DNA from 4 places in the Streptomyces sp. NPDC126510 genome. Region 2 is predicted to be linked to each of the others. Evidence: riboswitches for the same ligand, from Rfam matches in the RefSeq annotation. Region 2 holds a riboswitch; each other region holds the start of a gene.
The links. A riboswitch is a leader RNA that binds a small molecule or an ion and turns the genes downstream of it on or off. The one in region 2 is predicted to bind cyclic di-AMP.
Positions count from the first base shown of each region.

Region 1 (5,067 bases), on a different contig from region 2:
GGCCGCGCCCCGCCCCAGGTCGAGCATGGCGACACCGGCGGCGGCCGCCGCCTCGGCCATGCGCAGGTGCAGCACCAGACCCGGCGAGAACTTCGCGAACTCCGGGTCGTAGGCCGGGAACCAGCAGGCCAGCACGGAGGCCGAACGCAGTCCGAAGTGTGCGGCGACGGGCCGCTCACCGGCGTACAGCACGGACAGCGTGCCGCTGCACTCCGGCGCCCGGGTCCGGGCCAGCTGCCCGACGAGCCGCGTGATCCACTCCTGGGCGAACCGGTCCCGGCGGCCGGTCCTGCGGTACTGCGCGGACTTCCACTCCATGAGCGTGCGCAGCGCGGCCGGGTCGCGTTCGTCGAACACGAACCGCAGCTCACCGGCCTGCCGGCCGAGCCTGCGCTCCTTGGCCAGGGTCGTCTTCAGGAACTTCGGCGACTGCGCGCGCAGCACCGACTCGTACGTCTCGTAGCCCTTCTCCACGTCGACGACGTAGGTGGCGTGCTCCTCGGCCGCGTACCGGACGAACAGCCGCTGCTCGGCCTCCAGATTGTCGAAGGCGAAGCTCGACACCGAGCAGGCCTTCAGGAGTTCGCCCGTCTCCACGTCCAGGCCGGGCCGCAGGATCGCGCCCTGCGCGTCCGAGACACCGAGCCCGATCGCCCGGCCCTGTCCCAACGGGCCCCGCTCATAGGGCAGGAAGCCGGACGGCTCCGGACCTTCGTACACCACCGCGATCCGGGCCCCCGGCCTGAACAGGCCGACGGCTTCGGTGAACTCCGGCTCCATGAAAGGGTTGCGCGGTGCGTCCGAGGCGGCGCGCAGCGCACGCCAGCGCTCCCTCTCCCCTTCACCGAGCTCCCCGGGCCCAGCCACACGAATGCGCCCACTGCTCAACCCGACCCCCCGATCAAGTCCCCCCTGGACACTTGGAAGGTACCGCTCTATGCGGCCCCACGGGTAGGTAGCGGAGCATGTTGTTGCCAACTGGTGCAGAGGCCTTCAACCGGGCAATCGGCGTGCGCCGTCCGATGAAACGAAGGGGCGCGCTGTCCGTATTCTCTGATCATGGCCGCACCCATCGCATATTCACTCATCGCCACCGATCTGGACGGGACGCTGCTGCGCGGCGACGACACCCTGTCCGACCGGTCCCTCGCCGCGCTCGCGCGGGTGGCGGACGCCGGTGCCCAGCACCTCGTGGTGACGGGGCGGCCGGCGCCGAGAGTGCGGCCGCTCCTGGACGACCTCGGCTGCACGGGGCTCGCGGTGTGCGGGCAGGGCGCGCAGGTGTACGACGCCGGTGCGGAGCGGCTGCTGTGGTCCATCACCCTGGACCGGGAGCTGGCGGAGACCGCCCTCGGCAAGATCGAGGCCGAGGTGGGGCAGGTCTACGCGGCCGTGGACCAGGACGGGGTGGACGGGCTCACCCTGATCGAGCCGGGCTATCTGATGCCGCATCCGACCCTGCCCGCGGTCCGGGTCGAGCGGCGCGAGCAGCTGTGGGGCGAGCCCATCAGCAAGGTGCTGCTGCGGCACCCCTTCCTGACGGACGACGAGTTGGCGGCGACGGCCCGCTCGGTGGTCGGCTCGCTGGCGACGGTGACGATGTCGGGGCCCGGCACGGTGGAGCTCCAGCCGTGCGGGGTCACCAAGGCGACGGGCCTGGCGCTGGCCGCCGAGCACCTGGGGCTGCGGCCGGCGGACACCATCGCCTTCGGCGACATGCCCAACGACATCCCGATGTTCGACTGGGCCGGTCACGGCGTCGCGATGGCCAACGCCCACCCCGAACTGAAGGCCGTGGCCGACGAGGTCACCCTGTCGAACGAGGACGACGGCATCGCCGTCGTCCTCGAGCGACTGCTGGGCGGGTCGGCTCAGTACGGGCCGTTGACGTTGTCGATCGAGCCGTAGCGGTCGGCCGCGTAGTTGCAGGCCGCCGTGATGTTGGCGACCGGGTCGTACGGGTCGAAGGAGGTGCCGGGCACGTGGTAGGCGGCGAACGTCGGGTCGATCACCTGGAGCAGGCCCTTGGACGGGGTGCCCGCGGCGGCGTTCGAGTCCCAGTTGTTGATCGCCTGGGGGTTGCCGGACGACTCGCGCATGATGTTGCGGTAGATGCCGTCGTAGGAGCCCGGGATGCCCTGCTGCGCCATGATGTCCAGCGACTCGCGGATCCACCCGTCGAGGTTGTCCGCGTAGGTCTTCGCGGACGCCTGGGTGGCCTGGGCGACACCGCCGGCGGGCTTCGCGGCCGGCTTGGCGGGGGCGGACGACTGGGTCGCCGTCTTCTTCGGCGCGACCGACTTGGTGGTCTTCACCTTGAGCTTCAGACCCGGGTGGATCAGCTTCGGGTTGTCGCCGACGGCGGCGCGGTTGTCCTTGTAGAGCTGCTTCCAGCCGCCCCGGACGTCGTACTTGTCCGCGATGCGGGCGAGCGAGTCGCCCTTGGTCACGGTGTACGTGAGGGACTTGGAGGGCTTGGCCGCCTGCGGCACGGACTGTGCGGCGGGGGCGCTCTGGGGTTCGGCGCTCGCGTGCGTGGCTCCGAGGAGCGGAAGGGTGAGTGCGGCTCCACCGGTGCCGACGGCGACGATGCCTCGGGTCAGCGGGTTGGTTCTGGGGCGACGGTGCTTGCCTCGTCCGGCCATGGTGATGTTCCTCTCCGGCGCCTGCGAGGTGAGCTGTCGGGTTCGGGCCGGGAGGTGCCCGGCCGCGTACGGCACCGTGTGCCGTACGCGGCTTCACCCCGAGCCGTGCCGCTGTGCGGACCGGCGACTTACCTGGGTCCCCCGCTCCTGCCACGCGTGAGTGAGTCGGTTATGTGGGGAGTCCGGGCGGCGGCAGGATTAGGCGTCCGCCGGACAGGGCCGGAACGTATGCGAGAGCACATGTCGGGAACAAGCACCTCAGTCACACATTGCGCGGTTGACCTTGGTCGGGGGCGTTTGGGCGGCTTGATCCTTTGCTTGAGCCAAGGCTCAACTGGCTTTCGGGGGAAGGCGGTAGGGGCCGGTGTGGAGTCGGGGCGGAAATGGGGAAGAAGTGATTCAACTCACTGATCACGAGCCTGTGGGGCAATTTCCGCCAAGGGGAATTCATCGACTCATCGCGGCAAATCGTGCATATCTCGCTACCCCTGGGTAAGTCGATAAATATCTGTTCTTATAGGTTGATCGAAAACATAGCGGTCGTGATCGGATACCACCCGGCCTGTAACCACGGGCGCTGGCGGTGATCGAAACGTGACCGGATACGCTGACTCGAGTGAGGGCAGCGACCTATCGACAATCCGCGTAATCACCGGCAGACACAGCAGACAGGAGACCCCTCGTGACCGACGTCGGGCCGTTCGGGCTGAGCGTGCGGGACCAGGCTCTGGAAGCCGACGTCCAGGCCGGATTGACGGCTGTCGAGGAAGGCTTGCTCGAGGCCACCAAGAGTGACGTGCCCTTCATCACGGAGGCCGCCCAGCATCTTGTGCGGGCCGGCGGCAAGCGGTTCCGCCCGCTGCTCGTGATGCTCTCCGCCCGGTTCGGTGACCACCACGCGCCCGGGATCGTGCCGTCGGCCGTCGTCGTGGAGCTGACCCACCTCGCCACGCTCTACCACGACGACGTCATGGACGAGGCCGCCGTGCGCCGCGGTGTCGCGAGTGCGAACACCCGCTGGGGCAACTCCGTCGCGGTCCTCACCGGCGACTTCCTCTTCGCCCGGGCCTCGCACATCCTGGCCGACCTCGGCCCGGAGGCCGTCCGGGTGCAGGCCGAGGCGTTCGAGCGTCTGGTGACCGGCCAGATCCTGGAGACGGCCGGACCGCAGGACGGCCGCGACCCCATCGAGCACTACCTGGACGTGCTGGGCGGCAAGACCGGTTCGCTCATCGCGGTGTCGTGCCGGTTCGGCGCGATGATGTCCGGCGCCGACGAGACCGTCGTGGACGTGCTGACCCAGTACGGCGAGCGGCTCGGCGTCGCCTTCCAGCTCGCGGACGACGTCCTCGACATCGCCTCCGACTCCCACGAGTCCGGCAAGACCCCCGGCACCGACCTGCGCGAGGGCATCCCCACCCTGCCGGTGCTCCGGCTGCGTGAGCGCGCGGCCCGGCTCGGGCTCGCCGAGGACATCGCCCTGTGCGAGCTGCTCGACTCCGACCTCACCGACGACGACCGGCACACCGAGGCCCTTCGCCTGCTGCGCGCCCACCCGGCGCTGGAGCAGGCCCGGCGGGACACCGTCCGCTACGCCCAGGACGCCCGTTCGGCGCTGGCGCCGCTGCCCGAGTGCACCGCGAAGACGGCGCTCCAGGAGCTGTGCGACGCGGTGGTGCACCGGGCCGGCTAGCCCGTCCCTCCCGGCGACCCGGGCCCTACGACCCCTACGGGTCGGGGGAGAAGCCGCCCTCCCGTGTCATACCCCAGCAGTACGCGGAGTTGAGCCCGGGGTCTGACGTATCTCCCTGGCCGATTTGGTCAGATGGTGACCACGGAAAACACCACTCCTCACCTGTTCGGGTGAGAATGGCGGCTCAGGGACGAGTGCGTGGACGACACGGACAGCCGCCGCCGACCATGGAGGTAGGGCACACATGGCACCGTACGCATCCGACGACAGCACGACCGCCGGAGAGGTCGACGAGCAGCGCTCCGGGCGGCGCAAAGCCGCGCGGTACATCGTCCCGGTCACGGTGGTGGGGGTGGCCGCCGCGACGATCGGGCTGGTCCCCGCACTCGCCGACTCCGGTGACCCCGACCTCCCGAAGATCACCGCACAGCAGCTCATCGAGAAGATCGCGAAGTCGGACGTCCAGCAGCTGTCCGGCACGGTGAAGATCAGCACGGACCTCGGCCTGCCGGACCTCGGCGGCCTGGAGTCGGGCCTGATGTCCGGCGCGGCGGGCAACGGCGAGGGCGGCTCCTCCGCCGACCCGTCGGCCAAGCTCACCGAACTGGCCTCCGGCACGCACACCCTGCGCGTCGCCGCCGACGGCCCGGACAAGCAGAAGCTGTCGCTGCTGGAGAACGCCGCCGAGTACAGCGTCATCCACAACGGCAAGGACGTCTGGGGCTACGA
Region 1 is NZ_JBEORR010000016.1:2,898-7,964, reverse strand. It holds gene ABTX60_RS23035 (GNAT family N-acetyltransferase) at 1-873, opposite strand, end outside; gene ABTX60_RS23030 (HAD family hydrolase) at 1,060-1,908, shown strand; gene ABTX60_RS23025 (transglycosylase SLT domain-containing protein) at 1,872-2,645, opposite strand; cyclic di-AMP (ydaO/yuaA leader) riboswitch at 2,649-2,818, opposite strand; gene ABTX60_RS23020 (polyprenyl synthetase family protein) at 3,328-4,338, shown strand; gene ABTX60_RS23015 (LolA family protein) at 4,583-5,067, shown strand, end outside.
Region 1: linked by a shared signal. The riboswitch ahead of ABTX60_RS23025 (transglycosylase SLT domain-containing protein) and the one ahead of ABTX60_RS36440 (C40 family peptidase) in region 2 are both predicted to bind cyclic di-AMP.

Region 2 (5,067 bases):
ACCCGCCACTCGTCGTGCGTCCGCTGGACGAGGCCGGCGGCCGCCGCCAGCCAGGCCGCGCAGGCCAGGGCCAGGGCGATGCGGGAGAGGACGGCGTACCCCGCCGAGTCGAGACCGGCCGACACGATGCCGGTCGCCAGCGCATACGTCGCCCACCAGGCGGCAAACGGGGAGGGACCGGACATGACGCCGATGCTAGAGAGCGGCGCGCGCGTTGGGAGAGGGGCACGCGCGCGTGCCCCTCAAAAAACGTGACGCGACCTCTCGGCCCTCTCGGTTCTCAGCCTCTCGGCCCTCAGGCTTCACTCAGGCCGGGCGCACCACGCTGTGGATCGCCGACTCGCCGTCGTAGTAGATCGATTCCTCGCGCACGTACGTGCCGGGCTTCGGCGCGTGGATCATCATGCCGTTGCCGATGTAGATCCCGACGTGGGTGACATCGTCGTAGAAGAAGACCAGGTCACCGGGTTGCGCCTGGGAGAGCGGGACCGTGGTGCCGGCGTCGACCTGGTCGTAGGTCGTGCGCGGCAGGGTGACGCCCGCGGCCTTCCAGGCGGCCTGGGTGAGGCCGGAGCAGTCGTAGGAGCCGGGTCCGACGGCGCCCCACACGTACGGCTTGCCGATCTGGGCGCGGGCGAAGGCGAGCGCCTTGTCGGCCTTGGTGGCGTACGAGGAGTCGGCCGGGGCCGTCGAGGTGGACGAGCCGGAGCCCGACGGCCCCGTCGATCCGGACGTGGAGGACCCGCCGTCCTGCTGCCGGGCGGCCTCCTCTTGCGCCTTCTGCTGCGCTGCCTGCTGCCGGGCCAGCTCATCGGCCTTGCGGGCCGCCTCCTCCTGCTTCTCCTTCTCGATCGCCGCGAGCCGGGCCTTCTCCTCGGCGGTCAGCTTCGACATCAGCTCGCGCGCGTCGGCGAGCTTGCGCTGGACGGTCGCCTTGGCGGTCTTCAGATCGCCCTGCGACTCGGTGAGCGCCTCCAGGCTCTCGGTGGCCTCCTGGCGCTTCTCCATCGTCTCGGACTGCTGCGCGATGTAATCGTCGACCGCGACCTTCTGACGGCCCGTCATCCGGTCCATCAGCTGGGTCTGGTCGAAGTAGTCCTGCGGGGTGTCCGCGAGCAGGAACGTCGCCGTGTCCGGGGCGGCGGCACCGGTGCGGTACTGGGCGGAGGCGAAGGAACCCAGCTCCTCGCGCGCCTCGTTGAGCTTCTGGGTGCGCTTCGCGACGTCGTCGATGAGGGCGTCGGCGCGTTTGCGCTGCTTCGCCGTCTTCTCCTTGGCCGCGTTGTACTTCTCGGTCGCCGACCCCGCCTGGCGGTAGAGGTCGTCGACCTTCTTCTCGACTTCTTCCAGGCTGGGCTTGTCGTCGGCCTCGGGGGCGGCGTTGGCCGACTGGGACAGCAGGGCCACGGAGGTGAGGGCCGCCGTTGCGAGGGCGGGGGTCCGTATGCCTGCCACGCGCGTACCCGTAGGACGCGACTTGCGGTGCGACGCCAAGGGAGGCGACTCCTTCCACGTTCCGCCTACCGGGTTAGCTGTCGGGTTCGGGCGGGTGGTTCGGAAGGTTTGCCCTACGGCCTCTCCGCACAGGGAGTCGGGCCGATTCACCCCAGGTTCACGGTTGGGTCCCCGGCTCCGGCTGCCGCTGCGGCACACCGGACTCGGCGGAGGCCGCGCGGCCCGGCGACGTTCGCCGGTGGGGGTCATGCGGCCTGGTCGCACCGTAGCCAACTCGTGTGGTCCCTGTGAAGGTTGATGGGTGATATGCCCGATACATTTTCGTGACCTTATTCCTGAGCGTTGCCGAGAGTGAACGATCAAGGGGGATTGGGCAGGGAAAGTCCATACTTGTCGGGCATGTAGCAGGGCGTGATCGCGCCGTCATGGAGGGCGACAATGCGCCGCCGGGCGGTCGGCGGGGCCCCGGGCGCGCGGCGATGTTCTCAGGGCGGCGGCGGGCTGTCAGTGGGGCGCCCTAGACTCGGAGAGCGATGAGCAGCCTCTTTGACGACAGCTTCCTGGCCAACCTCCAGGCCCAGCGGGGCCCCGCGGACGAGCCCCCGCCGCCACCCGAGGACGATCACGTTCCGGAGCCGATCCCGGACGATCTGTTCGGCGGGAAGTTCGACGTGCCCCCGGACCGGGACGCCTACTACCGGGACGGAGCCCCCCGCCCGGTGGTGGACACCGCCGCCCTCCTGGAGGGGCTGAACGACAACCAGCGCGCCGCCGTCGTCCACTCCGGCTCCCCGCTGCTCATCGTGGCCGGCGCCGGCTCCGGCAAGACCCGTGTGCTCACGCACCGCATCGCCCACCTGCTCGCCGAGCGGGACGTGCACCCGGGCCAGATCCTCGCGATCACCTTCACCAACAAGGCCGCCGGCGAGATGAAGGAGCGTGTCGAGCAGCTCGTCGGCCCGCGCGCGAACGCCATGTGGGTCATGACCTTCCACAGCGCGTGCGTGCGCATCCTCCGCCGGGAGAGCAAGAAGCTCGGCTTCACATCGTCCTTCTCGATCTACGACGCCGCCGACTCCAAGCGCCTGATGGCCCTGGTCTGCCGCGACCTGGATCTCGACCCCAAGCGCTTCCCGCCGAAGTCCTTCAGCGCCAAGATCAGCAACCTGAAGAACGAGCTGATCGACGAGGAGGACTTCGCCGCCCAGGCCACCGACGGCTTCGAGAAGACGCTCGCCCAGGCCTACGCCATGTACCAGTCGCGGCTGCGCGAGGCGAACGCCCTCGACTTCGACGACCTGATCATGACGACGGTCAATCTCCTGCGCGCCTTCCCGGACGTCGCCGAGCACTACCGCCGCCGTTTCCGGCACGTCCTGGTGGACGAGTACCAGGACACCAACCACGCGCAGTACGCCCTGGTCCGCGAGCTGGTCGGCACCTCCGAGCACCCCGTCGACGTGCCGCCCGAGGCCGAGATCCCGCCCGCCGAGCTGTGCGTGGTGGGTGACGCCGACCAGTCGATCTACGCCTTCCGCGGCGCGACGATCCGCAACATCCTCCAGTTCGAGGAGGACTACCCGGACGCCACGACGATCCTGCTGGAGCAGAACTACCGCTCCACCCAGACGATCCTCAGCGCCGCCAACGCCGTCATCGAGCGCAACGAGTCCCGCCGCCCCAAGAACCTGTGGACCAACGCGGGCACCGGCGCCCGGATCACCGGCTACGTCGCCGACACCGAGCACGACGAGGCACAGTTCGTCGCCGAAGAGATAGACCGCCTCACGGACGCCGGCGAGGCCAAGGCCGGCGACGTCGCCGTCTTCTACCGCACCAACGCCCAGTCCCGTGTCTTCGAAGAGATCTTCATCCGCGTCGGCCTGCCCTACAAGGTCGTCGGCGGCGTCCGCTTCTACGAGCGCAAGGAGGTCCGGGACGTCCTGGCCTACCTGCGCGTCCTGGCCAACCCCGAGGACTCGGTGCCGCTGCGCCGGATCCTCAACGTCCCCAAGCGGGGCATCGGCGACCGCGCCGAGGCGATGATCGACGCCCTCTCGCAGCGGGAGAAGATCAGCTTCCCGCAGGCTCTGAAGCGCGTCGACGAGGCGTACGGCATGGCCGCGCGCTCCACCAACGCCGTCAAGCGGTTCAACACGCTGATGGAGGACCTGCGCACCATCGTCGAGTCCGGCGCAGGACCGGCCACGGTGCTGGAGGCCGTCCTGGAGCGCACCGGCTACCTCGCCGAGCTCCAGGCCTCCACCGACCCGCAGGACGAGACCCGGATCGAGAACCTCCAGGAACTCGCCGCCGTCGCCATGGAGTTCGAACAGGAGCGCGGCGAGGACGAGCAGGCCTCCCTGTCCGACTTCCTCGAACAGGTTGCCCTGGTCGCCGACTCCGACCAGATCCCCGACGAGGAGGACGGCGACGGCGTCATCACACTGATGACCCTGCACACCGCCAAGGGCCTGGAGTTCCCGGTCGTCTTCCTGACCGGCATGGAGGACGGCGTCTTCCCGCACATGCGCGCCCTCGGCCAGACCAAGGAGCTGGAGGAGGAGCGGCGCCTGGCCTACGTCGGCATCACGCGCGCGCGGGAGCGGCTGTACCTGACGCGGTCCACGCTGCGCAGCGCCTGGGGCCAGCCGTCGTACAACCCGCCCTCCCGCTTCCTGGAGGAGATCCCGCCGACCCACGTGGAGTGGAAGCGGACGGGGGCCACCGCGCCCGCGTCCTCCGGGCCGGTCTCGGCGGTGGCGGCCTCGCTGTCGTCGTCCCGCTCGCGCTCGTCGGCGTCGGGCGCCTCCGGTTTCGCCACGCGCCGCACCTCCGAGAAGCCGGTGGTGTCCCTGGCGGTCGGGGACCGCGTCACGCACGACCAGTTCGGGCTCGGGACCGTCGTCGCGGTCAAGGGCACGGGCGGCAACGCCGAGGCGACGATCGACTTCGGCGAGACCAAGCCGAAGCGGCTGCTGCTGCGGTACGCGCCGGTGGAGAAGCTGTAGCGCCGTGAGGTGAACCGGCGGGCCCCGCACGCTCGACGCGGGCGGGGGCTGCCGGGACGTTACGTCGGGTCGAGGCTACGTCGGGTCGATGCCGTGGCTGCGCAGCCACGGGAGCGGGTCGATCGCCGAGCCGCCGCCCGGGCGCACCTCGAAGTGCAGGTGCGGACCGGTCGAGTTGCCCGAGTTGCCGGAACGCGCGATCTGATCGCCGGCCTTCACGGCCGTACCCGAGGGCACCGTGTAGGTGGAGAGGTGGCAGTACCACGTCTCCGTGCCGTCCTTCGCGGTCAGGATCAGCATGTTGCCGTACGCGCTGTTCCACTGGGTGCGCACGGTGCCGTCGGTCGCGGCCATCACCGTCGTGCCGTACGAGACGGGGAAGTCGATGCCGGTGTGCAGGGACATCCAGTTGATGCCGGACTGGCCGTAGTAGGCGCTGAGTCCGTGCCGTGCGACCGGCAGGGCGAACTTGGGGCGCAGCCGCTCCTTGCGGGCCGCCTCCTCCGCCGCACGCTTCTTCTCGGCGACCTGCTGGGCCTTGAGGTCGATGCGCTCCTGCGTGCGGCTGGCCCGGTCGGCGAAGTCGTCGGCGCCGGCGGAG
Region 2 is NZ_JBEORR010000038.1:15,839-20,905, reverse strand. It holds gene ABTX60_RS36445 (SLAC1 family transporter) at 1-185, opposite strand, end outside; gene ABTX60_RS36440 (C40 family peptidase) at 307-1,494, opposite strand; cyclic di-AMP (ydaO/yuaA leader) riboswitch at 1,503-1,674, opposite strand; gene pcrA (DNA helicase PcrA) at 1,989-4,466, shown strand; gene ABTX60_RS36430 (M23 family metallopeptidase) at 4,542-5,067, opposite strand, start outside.

Region 3 (5,067 bases), on a different contig from region 2:
CTCCATCGACGACGTGGCAGGCGGCATCGTCGCCAAGCTGATCCACCGCCACCCCCATGTCTTCGGCGACGCGACGGCCACCACCCCCGAGGAGGTCAAGGAGCACTGGCTGCGCACCAAGGCGGTAGAGAAGCAGCGCACCTCGATCACCGAGGGCATCCCGCTCGGCCAGCCCGGCCTGGCCCTCGCCGCCAAGCTGGCCTCCCGCGTCCGCACAGCGCACCTGGAGATACCGCTCCCGCCCGTCGAGGGCATCGGCTACGAGCTGCTGGCCCTGGCCGTCCGAGCCGAGTCGGAAGGCGTAGACCCGGAGGCGGCCCTCAGAGCGGCGGCCCGCGCGTACCGGGACGCGATCAGGGACGCCGAGGGCTGAGCAGCCCGGAGCGGGGAGCGCTACGGAGGCCGCTCAGCCGAGCAGCCGAGGGGCGGGTGAGGCCGCGGCTCGCTCAGCCGGGCCGCGCCAGCCCCTCAGCCGAGGGTGACGGTGGCGGGCCGCTGCCGGAAGCCGGATACGGTCGAGGAGTGACCGACCAGCCCCAGCCCAGCTCAGCCGCGACCGCTCCCGACCTCTTCACCTGGGAGTTCGCGAGCAACCCCTACCCCGCCTACGCCTGGCTCCGCGAGCACAGCCCCGTCCACAAGACGCGGCTCCCGAGCGGTGTGGAGGCCTGGCTGGTCACGCGGTACGCCGACGCCAAGCAGACGCTCGCCGACCACCGGCTCTCCAAGAACCCGGCGCATCACGACGAACCGGCGCACGCCAAGGGGAAGACGGGCATCCCCGGCGAGCGCAAGGCCGAGTTGATGACGCATCTGCTGAACATCGACCCGCCGGACCACACCCGGCTGCGGCGGCTGGTGTCCAAGGCGTTCACACCCCGCCGGGTCGCCGAGTTCGCGCCGCGCGTGCAGGAGCTCACCGACACGCTGATCGACGGCTTCGCGGCGAAGGGATCCGCCGACCTGATCCACGAGTTCGCCTTCCCGCTCCCCATCTACGCCATCTGCGACCTGCTCGGCGTCCCGCGCGAGGACCAGGACGACTTCCGCGACTGGGCGGGCATGATGATCCGTCACCAGGGCGGCCCCAGGGGCGGTGTGGCGCGGTCGGTGAAGAAGATGCGCGGCTACCTGGCCGACCTCATCCACCGCAAGCGCGAGGCGCTGCCCGCCGAACCCGCCCTCGGCGAGGACCTCATCTCCGGCCTGATCCGCGCCTCGGACCACGGTGAGCACCTCACCGAGAACGAGGCGGCGGCCATGGCCTTCATCCTGCTGTTCGCCGGTTTCGAGACCACCGTCAACCTGATCGGAAACGGCACCTACGCCCTGCTCACCCACCCCGGACAGCGTGCCCGGCTCCAGGCGTCCCTCGCCGCCGGGGAGAGCGGCCTCCTGGAGACGGGCGTCGAGGAACTCCTCCGCTACGACGGCCCCGTCGAACTCGCCACCTGGCGTTTCGCCACGCAGTCACTCACCCTCGGCGGGCAGCGCATCGAGGCGGGCGACCCCGTCCTCGTCGTGCTGGCCGCCGCGGACCGGGACCCGGAGCGGTTCGCCGATCCGGACGCACTGGACCTCTCCCGCCGCGACAACCAGCACCTCGGGTACGGCCACGGCATCCACTACTGCCTCGGCGCCCCGCTCGCCCGGCTGGAGGGCCAGACCGCGCTCGCCACCCTCCTCACCCGCCTCCCGGACCTGCGGCTCGCCGCCGATCCGGCCGAGCTGAGATGGCGCGGCGGCCTCATCATGCGCGGGCTGCGCACGCTGCCGGTGGAGTTCGCGCCGGTAGCCCCGGCCGAAGGTGACGAAACATCAGACCTGTGATCTTCACGTGATCTGCGCGGCATGAACTTGTGACAAGTGATCGTCTGCCGATACGTTCACCCATCAACGCGGAGGGATTCACGCCGCGTAGGTCACTGCTGTCGCGTGAAAGGTCTCCGTATGCTCTCCGGGAACGGTCGGCACCGTCGCCCCCGCCAGGCTCCGGCTCTCCTCGTCGCGGCCGGAGTGACCGGCTCCGCCATCGCGATCCCGCTCCTCGGGGCCTCGGGTGCCAGTGCGGCCGACGGCACGACCTGGGACCGGGTCGCGGACTGCGAGACCGGCGGCGCGTGGAGCGAGAACAGCGGCAACGGCTACTACGGCGGCCTGCAGTTGTCCCAGGAGGACTGGGAGAGTCACGGCGGTCTCGACTACGCCGCGAGCGCCGACCTGGCCAGCCGCTCCCAGCAGATAGCCGTGGCCGAGAGAATCCTCGCCGACCAGGGAGTCGGCGCGTGGCGCACCTGCGGACTGCTCTCCGGCCTCGAGCAGGGCAAGGGGTCGGATTCCGGTTCGTCCGATGCGTCCGACTCGTCCGGTGAGGTGGACTCGCCCGGCCTGCTCGACTCGCTCGGCTCGTCCCCCTCGGACAGTCCTTCCTCTTCTCCCTCCTCGTCGCCTGACGCGTCGTCCGCCTCGAAGGATGAAACGGCCAAGCCGGACAAGTCGCCCGAATCGACCGGCTCGTCACAGGAGCGTCAGTCCGGGGACTCCTCCTCGGACACCTCCAAGAGTGACAAAGCCGACAACTCCCAGCAGGGCGACGACTCCTCGCGGCCGGCCGACACCGGCTCCGGCCGCCATCGCGGCCCCAGCGCCGACGAAACCGGCGCGCCGGACAGCGACTCTGCGGAGAAGTCCACGGGGCGTCACTCCGCGCCCGCCGAAGAGAGTTCCGGCGACGCGTCCGAAGGCGCCTACATCGTGGGCATCGGCGACAGCCTCTGGTCCATCGCCGACGCCCTTCGGGTCAGCGGCGGATGGCACGCGCTCTACGAGGGCAACGAGAAGGAGGTCGGCGCCGACCCGAACCTCATCCACCCCGGTCAGGCGCTCGCGGTCGAGGGCGAAGCGGACGAGAAGTAGCTGTTCGGGCAGTGCGGAAACGACGGCCGAAGTCACCTCGAAACCGGGTGAGTTCGCGCCCCCTTTAGTGGCTGATGTCCCGTTTGGGGGCCGTGAGAGATAGATCTCAGAAGCCCTGATCGTCTTTGAAATTCTGTGGATCTCGTGTCTACGGTCGTGACCGCTCGCCACCGCGAGCCCCGGCTGCCGCAACGCCGAATCCTGCCAGCGGCCGTACGGGAACAGTCGTCGCGTCAAGCGCCGTAGGCAGGAGCGGGGGACCCAAGGTAGGTGCCCGACCGGCCGGTTGTGCCGGAAGGGCTTGGGGTGAAGCCGCGTCCCGTGAGGGACGCGGCCGGGCAACTCAACCGGCCCGAACCCGACAGCTCACCTCGCAGGCGTCGGTGAGGGGATCTCTCCATGCTGTTTTCCGGCAAGGGCACGCACCGCCGTCCGTCCAAGGCCAGCCGCGCCATCGCCATCGCCGGCGTCACCGGTGCCGCCGTCGCCGCCCCGCTGATGGCGGTCGGCAACGCCTCCGCCGCCACCACCTCCGAGTGGGACGCGGTCGCCCAGTGCGAGTCCGGCGGCAACTGGTCCATCAACACCGGCAACGGCTACTACGGCGGTCTGCAGTTCTCCGCCTCCACCTGGTCCGCGTACGGCGGCACCCAGTACGCCTCGACCGCCGACAAGGCCAGCAAGGACCAGCAGATCCAGGTCGCCGAGAAGGTCCTGGCGAGCCAGGGCAAGGGCGCCTGGCCGGTCTGCGGCAAGGGCCTGTCGGGTGCCTCCACCGGCGGCTCCTCCAGCGACTCCGGCAGCTCCTCGCAGAGCCAGCAGAGCACCGAGACCCGCCAGACCGAGCAGCAGCCGGCCTCCCGCTCCGACGAGCGCCCGGCGGCCAAGAAGACCGTCACCACCCCGACCGGCAAGAAGGTCGAGAAGGGCGACGGCGAGTACAAGGTCGTCAAGGGTGACACCCTCGGCTCGATCGCCGCGGACAAGAAGGTCAAGGGCGGCTGGGAGAAGCTCTTCCAGCTGAACAAGGACATCGTCGAGGACGCCGACCTCATCTACCCGGGCCAGCAGCTGCACCTGAAGTAAGCAGCGGCCCACCGCCGGACCCGTCCAGGGTCCTCGGACTCCCCGCCCCGGTGCGTCATCCCCCGTACGCGCCGGGGCGGGGTTTTTTCTGCAACCGTCTTTGTTCCGTTCGGAAACAATTTACGCTCGGTTCTGTCCATGGGGTGGGCGACCCGGTGGCCGATCGCCCCGAGCCGGTTAGGCTCATGTCGCGAGCCACCGGGCCCGCACCTCGCCGGGTCCGCGCGACCCGCGTCACCGCGTCACATGAAGAAGGAGATGCTCGTGCCGTCCATCGACGTCGTCGTAGCCCGGGAAATCCTGGACTCCCGAGGCAACCCCACGGTCGAGGTCGAGGTCGGCCTCGACGACGGCAGCACCGGTCGTGCCGCCGTCCCGTCCGGCGCCTCCACGGGCGCCTTCGAGGCCATCGAGCTCCGCGACGGCGACTCGAACCGCTACCTCGGCAAGGGTGTGGAGAAGGCCGTCCTCGCGGTCATCGAGCAGATCGGCCCGGAGCTGGTCGGCTACGACGCCACCGAGCAGCGCCTGATCGACCAGGCCATGTTCGACCTGGACGCCACCGACAACAAGGGCTCGCTCGGCGCCAACGCCATCCTCGGCGTCTCCCTCGCCGTCGCCCACGCCGCCTCCGAGGCCAGCGACCTCCCCCTCTTCCGCTACCTGGGCGGCCCCAACGCGCACCTGCTGCCGGTGCCGATGATGAACATCCTGAACGGCGGCTCGCACGCCGACTCCAACGTGGACATCCAGGAGTTCATGATCGCCCCGATCGGCGCGGAGTCCTTCTCCGAGGCCCTGCGCTGGGGCGCCGAGGTCTACCACACCCTGAAGAAGGTCCTGAAGAGCAAGGGCCTGGCCACCGGCCTCGGCGACGAGGGCGGCTTCGCCCCGAACCTCGGCTCCAACCGCGAGGCCCTCGACCTCATCCTCGAGGCGATCAAGGAAGCCGGCTACACCCCCGGCGAGCAGATCGCCCTGGCGCTCGACGTCGCCGCCTCCGAGTTCTACAAGGACGGCGTCTACACCTTCGAGGGCAAGGACCGCTCGGCGGCCGAGATGACC
Region 3 is NZ_JBEORR010000008.1:94,561-99,627, reverse strand. It holds gene ABTX60_RS12970 (nucleoside triphosphate pyrophosphohydrolase) at 1-373, shown strand, start outside; gene ABTX60_RS12965 (cytochrome P450 family protein) at 523-1,830, shown strand; gene ABTX60_RS12960 (transglycosylase family protein) at 1,951-2,916, shown strand; cyclic di-AMP (ydaO/yuaA leader) riboswitch at 3,145-3,311, shown strand; gene ABTX60_RS12955 (transglycosylase family protein) at 3,316-4,002, shown strand; gene eno (phosphopyruvate hydratase) at 4,267-5,067, shown strand, end outside.
Region 3: linked by a shared signal. The riboswitch ahead of ABTX60_RS12955 (transglycosylase family protein) and the one ahead of ABTX60_RS36440 (C40 family peptidase) in region 2 are both predicted to bind cyclic di-AMP.

Region 4 (5,067 bases), on a different contig from region 2:
CGAGGGTACGGCGCGAAGAAGCGGTAGTACTTCGACTCGTCGGAGACCTGCTCATAGAAGCTGACCAGGCGATCGGCGTCATCAACGGTGATGGGCCGGATGCGCGCGGTACCCCCGTCGCGCAGCACCACGTCGGCTTCCCAGTGGGCGGGATACTCGTGCCGGTCCGGCGAGGTCTGCATGGGCCCCAGAGTACGGCTAGCGCCTGACAGCGGCGCGAGGCAGTCTGTGGAGGGCGTCAGTCGGGTCGAGGCCGCGATCCGACGGCACCCCGGGAGTGGAACGCGAGGACCGCTCCGGGAGGGCTTCACGATATGGGAAACTGGTCTAGACAACCCTGAAAACCGAAGGGCAGCAACACATGGCTGAGCGCCGCGTCAACGTCGGCTGGGCCGAGGGTCTCCACGCCCGCCCCGCCTCCATCTTCGTCCGAGCCGCCACGGCCGCAGGCGTCCCGGTGACGATTGCCAAGGCTGACGGCAACCCCGTCAACGCGGCCTCCATGCTGGCCGTCCTGGGCCTCGGCGCCCAGGGGGGCGAGGAGATCGTCCTCGCCTCCGACGCCGAGGGCGCGGACGCCGCCCTCGACCGGCTGGCGAAGCTGGTCTCCGAGGGTCTCGAGGAACTGCCCGAGACCGTCTGATGTCCCGAGCGCCCGATGCGGCGCACAGCGAAGGGCTCGTCCGAATTCACCGGGCGGGCCCTTCGCCATTTCCGGGCCATTCCGGGCAGGAATTCCCGTGTCCGGGCAGCAGAAATAGGCCCCCGAGAATTCATCTCTCTTTGTATACGGCTGTCGTGTTAATGCCGCAGGCTCGCCGTGTTTACGGGATGTTGCGAGTTCCTCACACGGTCGGCGCGTTCCTCCGCGGAGCCGAGGCGCAGACGGTGCGCGCCGGTCGCGCGCTCGGTGTGCAGCGCCGTGACCGCCCGGGCGCGCTCGCCGTCCCCGCGCGCCACCGCGTCCACGATCGCTCCGTGCTCCGCCCAGGACTCCACCGGGCTGAGCGGCGCCTGCACGGCGTACATCCACGTGATCTTGTGGCGGAGCTGGGTGAGCATCGAGGTCAGGGCGGGGCTGCCGGAGGCCTGGGCGAGCGTCTCGTGGAACCAGGCGCCGAGGGAGCGCAGGTCGTCGCTGTTGCCGCGACGGGCCCGGTCCTGGCCCAGCCGGACCAGTCCGCGCAGGACCTTCAGATGCGCCTCGGTGCGGCGCTGGGCGGCGCGGGCCGCACCGAGCGGCTCCAGGAGCATCCGCATCTCCAGCAGGTCGCCGGCCTCCTGCTCGGTGGGTTCGGCCACGCACGCGCCCGCGTGCCGGCGGGTCACCACGAAGCCCTCGGCCTCCAGCGTGCGCAGCGCCTCCCGGACGGGCACCCGCGAGACGCCGTAGCGGCGGGCGAGGAGTTCCTCGGTGAGCCGGCTGCCGCGTGCGTGGACACCCGCGACGATGTCGTCCCGGATGGCGGTGCACACCGAGTGCGCGGGAATACGCATGACCGACCTCCGCTTAATCCCCGTGAAACGCCGGCGAGCGGCGCGTGATTCTGTGACTCTATTGCAATGAGCCGGAATTTCCGACGGCAGGCGGGAATCCAGGGATATTTTTTGGACAGCGGGCATCCGGCGGCACCTCACGGGTCATCCGGCGGGCGTCCGGAAAACACCGAAAGCCCCGGCTCGGGGAGCCGGGGCTTCGGAAACGGTGGAGGGTCCGGGTCAGACGCCGACGCCGTGCGAGCGGAGGTAGGCGACCGGGTCGATGTCCGAGCCGTACTCGGGGCTCGTACGCGCCTCGAAGTGCAGGTGCGGGCCGGTGACGTTGCCGGTCGCGCCGGACAGGCCGATCTGCTGACCGGGGGTGACCTTCTGACCCACCGAGACGCCGATGGAGGACAGGTGGCCGTACTGGGTGTACGTCCCGTCGTTCATCTTGATCACGATGTTGTTGCCGTAGGAGCCGCCCCAGCCGGCCTCGACGACCTCGCCCATGCCGACCGCGTGGACGGAGGTGCCGGTGGCGGCGTGGAAGTCCACGCCGGTGTGGCTGCCGGAGGACCACAGGCCGCTGCTGGCCTTGTAGCCGGTGGAGACGTACGAGCCGGAGATCGGGGCCACGTAGGCGTTGAGGCGCTTGCGCTCGGCCTCGCGGGCGGCGCGCTCCTTGACCTCGCGGGCCTTCTCGGCCTCCGCCTTGGCCTTCTCCGCCACCTCGGCGGCCCGCTTGCGGGCGGCCTCCTCGGCCTTCCGCTTGGCGGCGGCCTCTTCGGCGGCCTGCCGCTGCGCGACGGCCTGGGCGTCGATCTGCTGGGCCACGGTGTCACCCATGGTGACGACCGGGGTGAGGCCGGTCTGCTCGGCGCTGGGCTCGGCGGCGAAGGCCGCGGGGGCCGCCACGGTGCCGATCACGCCGGTGGTGGCGAGGGCCGCGACACCCGCCGCGCGGGCGGTACGGCGCTGGATCCTGCTGGGACGACGGTGCTTCCCGGTGGCGCGAGTGAACGCCATGTGGTGGCTGGTCCTTTCCTTCCCTCTCGCCTACCGGGTTAGCTGACGGGTTCGGAGCAGGAAGGTCTCCTACGGACTCCCTCGCGGCACGCGCGGGCGTCCGATTCACCCCAGGGACTGCGATGGGTCCCCGGCTCCCCTGGCTCGCGCCGTACGGGGACTCGGCGATGACTGTCCGGTGCCGCGGGTGCGGCGCACTGCCTGACGAACAGCCCGGACGACGCTAAGCGGCGCCACTTTCAATTCCCAAACGGATCCCAGCTTTTGTAGCGCATCCCACAGGGCAGACAGGCAACTCCCATCCCAATTCGGGCATAAAGGGGCCCTGGTGCCTTCGAAGACATCCAGGGCCCCTCAGCGCGCGTGCCGCTACTCGGCGGCGACGACGCTGACTTCGCCGATGCCGAGGGCCTCGACAGGCGCCTTGATCTGCGCCGCGTCACCGACGAGGACGGTCACCAGCCGGTCCACCGGGAAGGCGCTGACGGCCGCCGCGGTGGCCTCCACCGTGCCGGTCGCGGCGAGCTGCCGGTACAGCGTGGCCTGGTAGTCGTCGGGCAGATGCTGCTCGACCTGGTCGGCCAGCGTGCTCGCGACGGCCGCTGCCGTCTCGTACTTCAGCGGCGCGACGCCGACCAGGTTCTGCACGGCGACGTCCCGCTCGGCGTCGGTCAGCCCCTCAGCGGCGAGGGTACGCAGCACCGTCCAGAGGTCCTCCAGAGCGGGGCCGGTGTTGGGCGTGTCCACGGAGCCGCTGATGGCGAGCATCGCCGCACCCGTTCCGTCGGGGGCGGACCTGAGGACCTGGCCGAACGCCCGTACGCCGTAGGTGTAGCCCTTCTCCTCGCGCAGGACGCGGTCCAGGCGCGAGGTGAGCGTGCCGCCGAGGCAGTACGTGCCGAGCACCTGCGCGGGCCACACGCGGTCGTGCCGGTCCGGGCCGATCCGGCCGATCAGCAGCTGCGTCTGGACCGCGCCCGGGCGGTCCACGATGACGACCCGGCCGGTGTCGTCGGCGGTCACCGGCGGCACGGGCCGCGGCTCGGCCGGGGAGCCCGTCCAGGCGCCCAGCGTGTCCCCGAGCAGGGCGTCGAGGTCGATGCCGGTGAGGTCCCCGACGACCACGGCGGTGGCCGTGGCCGGGCGGACGTGCTTCTCGTAGAAGGCGCGTACGGCCGCGGAGTCGATGGCGGCGACGGTCTCCTCGGTGCCCTGCCGCGGCCGCGACATGCGCGCGTCCGCCGGGAACAGCTCCTTGGAGAGCTCCTTGGCGCCCCGGCGGGACGGGTTGGCCAGCTCGTGCGGGATCTCGTCGAGACGGTTGGCGACCAGCCGCTCGACCTCGCTGTCGGCGAACGCGGGGGCCCTCAGGGCGTCGGCGACCAGTCCCAGTCCCTTGGTGAGCCGGGAGGCCGGCACCTCCAGACTGAGCCGGACGCCGGGGTGGTCGGCGTGCGCGTCGAGGGTGGCGCCCGCGCGCTCCAGCTCGGCGGCGAAGTCCTCGGCGGAGTGCTTGTCGGTGCCCTCGGAGAAGGCCCGGGCCATGATCGTGGCCACACCGTCGAGGCCGGCGGGCTCGGCGTCCAGGGGGGCGTCGAGCAGCACCTCCACAGCGACGACCTGCTGGCCGGGGCGGTGGCAGCGCAGCACCGTGAGGCCGTTGTCGAGCGAGCCGCGCTCGGGGGCCGGGAAGGCCCACGGCTTGGCGTCGCCCGCCTGCGGCCGGGGGTGGAAGTCCATCGTGGCGAGCTCGGTCACCGGGCCGCCTCCTCGTTCTCGTCCTGGTCGGCGGGGGCTTCGGGGGCGGTCGGCTCGTAGACGAGCACCGCGCGGTTGTCGGGCCGCAGGCGGGCCTTGGCGACCTCCTGGACCTCCTCCGGCGTGATCTCCAGCACGCGCTGGACGGCGGTCAGGGCGAGCTGCGGGTCACCGAACAGCACGGCGTACCGGCACAGTTCGTCGGCGCGGCCCGCGACCGTACCGAGCCGGTCCAGCCACTCGCGCTCCAACTGGGCCTGGGCGCGCTCCATCTCCTCGGCCGTGGGGCCCTCCTCGGCGAACCGGGCGAGCTCCTCGTCGATGGCGGTCTCGATGACCGGGACCTCCACGTCACCGGACGTCTTCACGTCCAGCCACCCCAGGGAGGGTGCCCCGGCGAGCCGCAGCAGGCCGAAGCCGGCCGCCACGGCCGTACGGTCGCGGCGCACGAGCCGGTTGTACAGGCGGGAGGACTCGCCGCCGCCGAGGACGGTGAGGGCCAGGTCGGCCGCGTCGCACGCGCGCGTGCCGTCGTGCGGCAGCCGGTAGGCGGCCATCAGGGCACGGGCCGGGACCTCCTCCTCGACGACCTCGCGCAGCTGGTCGCCGATGGTCTCCGGCAGCGAGCCGTCGCGCGGGGCGGGCTTGCCGTCGTGGCCGGGGATGGAACCGAAGTACTTCTCGACCCAGGCGAGGGTCTGCTCCGGGTCGATGTCGCCGACCACGGAGAGCACGGCGTTGTTCGGCGCGTAGTAGGTGCGGAAGAAGGCGCGCGCGTCCTCCAGGGTCGCCGCGTCCAGG
Region 4 is NZ_JBEORR010000027.1:42,071-47,137, reverse strand. It holds gene ABTX60_RS31610 (bifunctional acetate--CoA ligase family protein/GNAT family N-acetyltransferase) at 1-182, opposite strand, end outside; gene ABTX60_RS31605 (HPr family phosphocarrier protein) at 362-643, shown strand; gene ABTX60_RS31600 (GntR family transcriptional regulator) at 802-1,497, opposite strand; gene ABTX60_RS31595 (M23 family metallopeptidase) at 1,720-2,508, opposite strand; cyclic di-AMP (ydaO/yuaA leader) riboswitch at 2,521-2,685, opposite strand; gene ABTX60_RS31590 (M16 family metallopeptidase) at 2,878-4,266, opposite strand; gene ABTX60_RS31585 (M16 family metallopeptidase) at 4,263-5,067, opposite strand, start outside.
Region 4: linked by a shared signal. The riboswitch ahead of ABTX60_RS31595 (M23 family metallopeptidase) and the one ahead of ABTX60_RS36440 (C40 family peptidase) in region 2 are both predicted to bind cyclic di-AMP.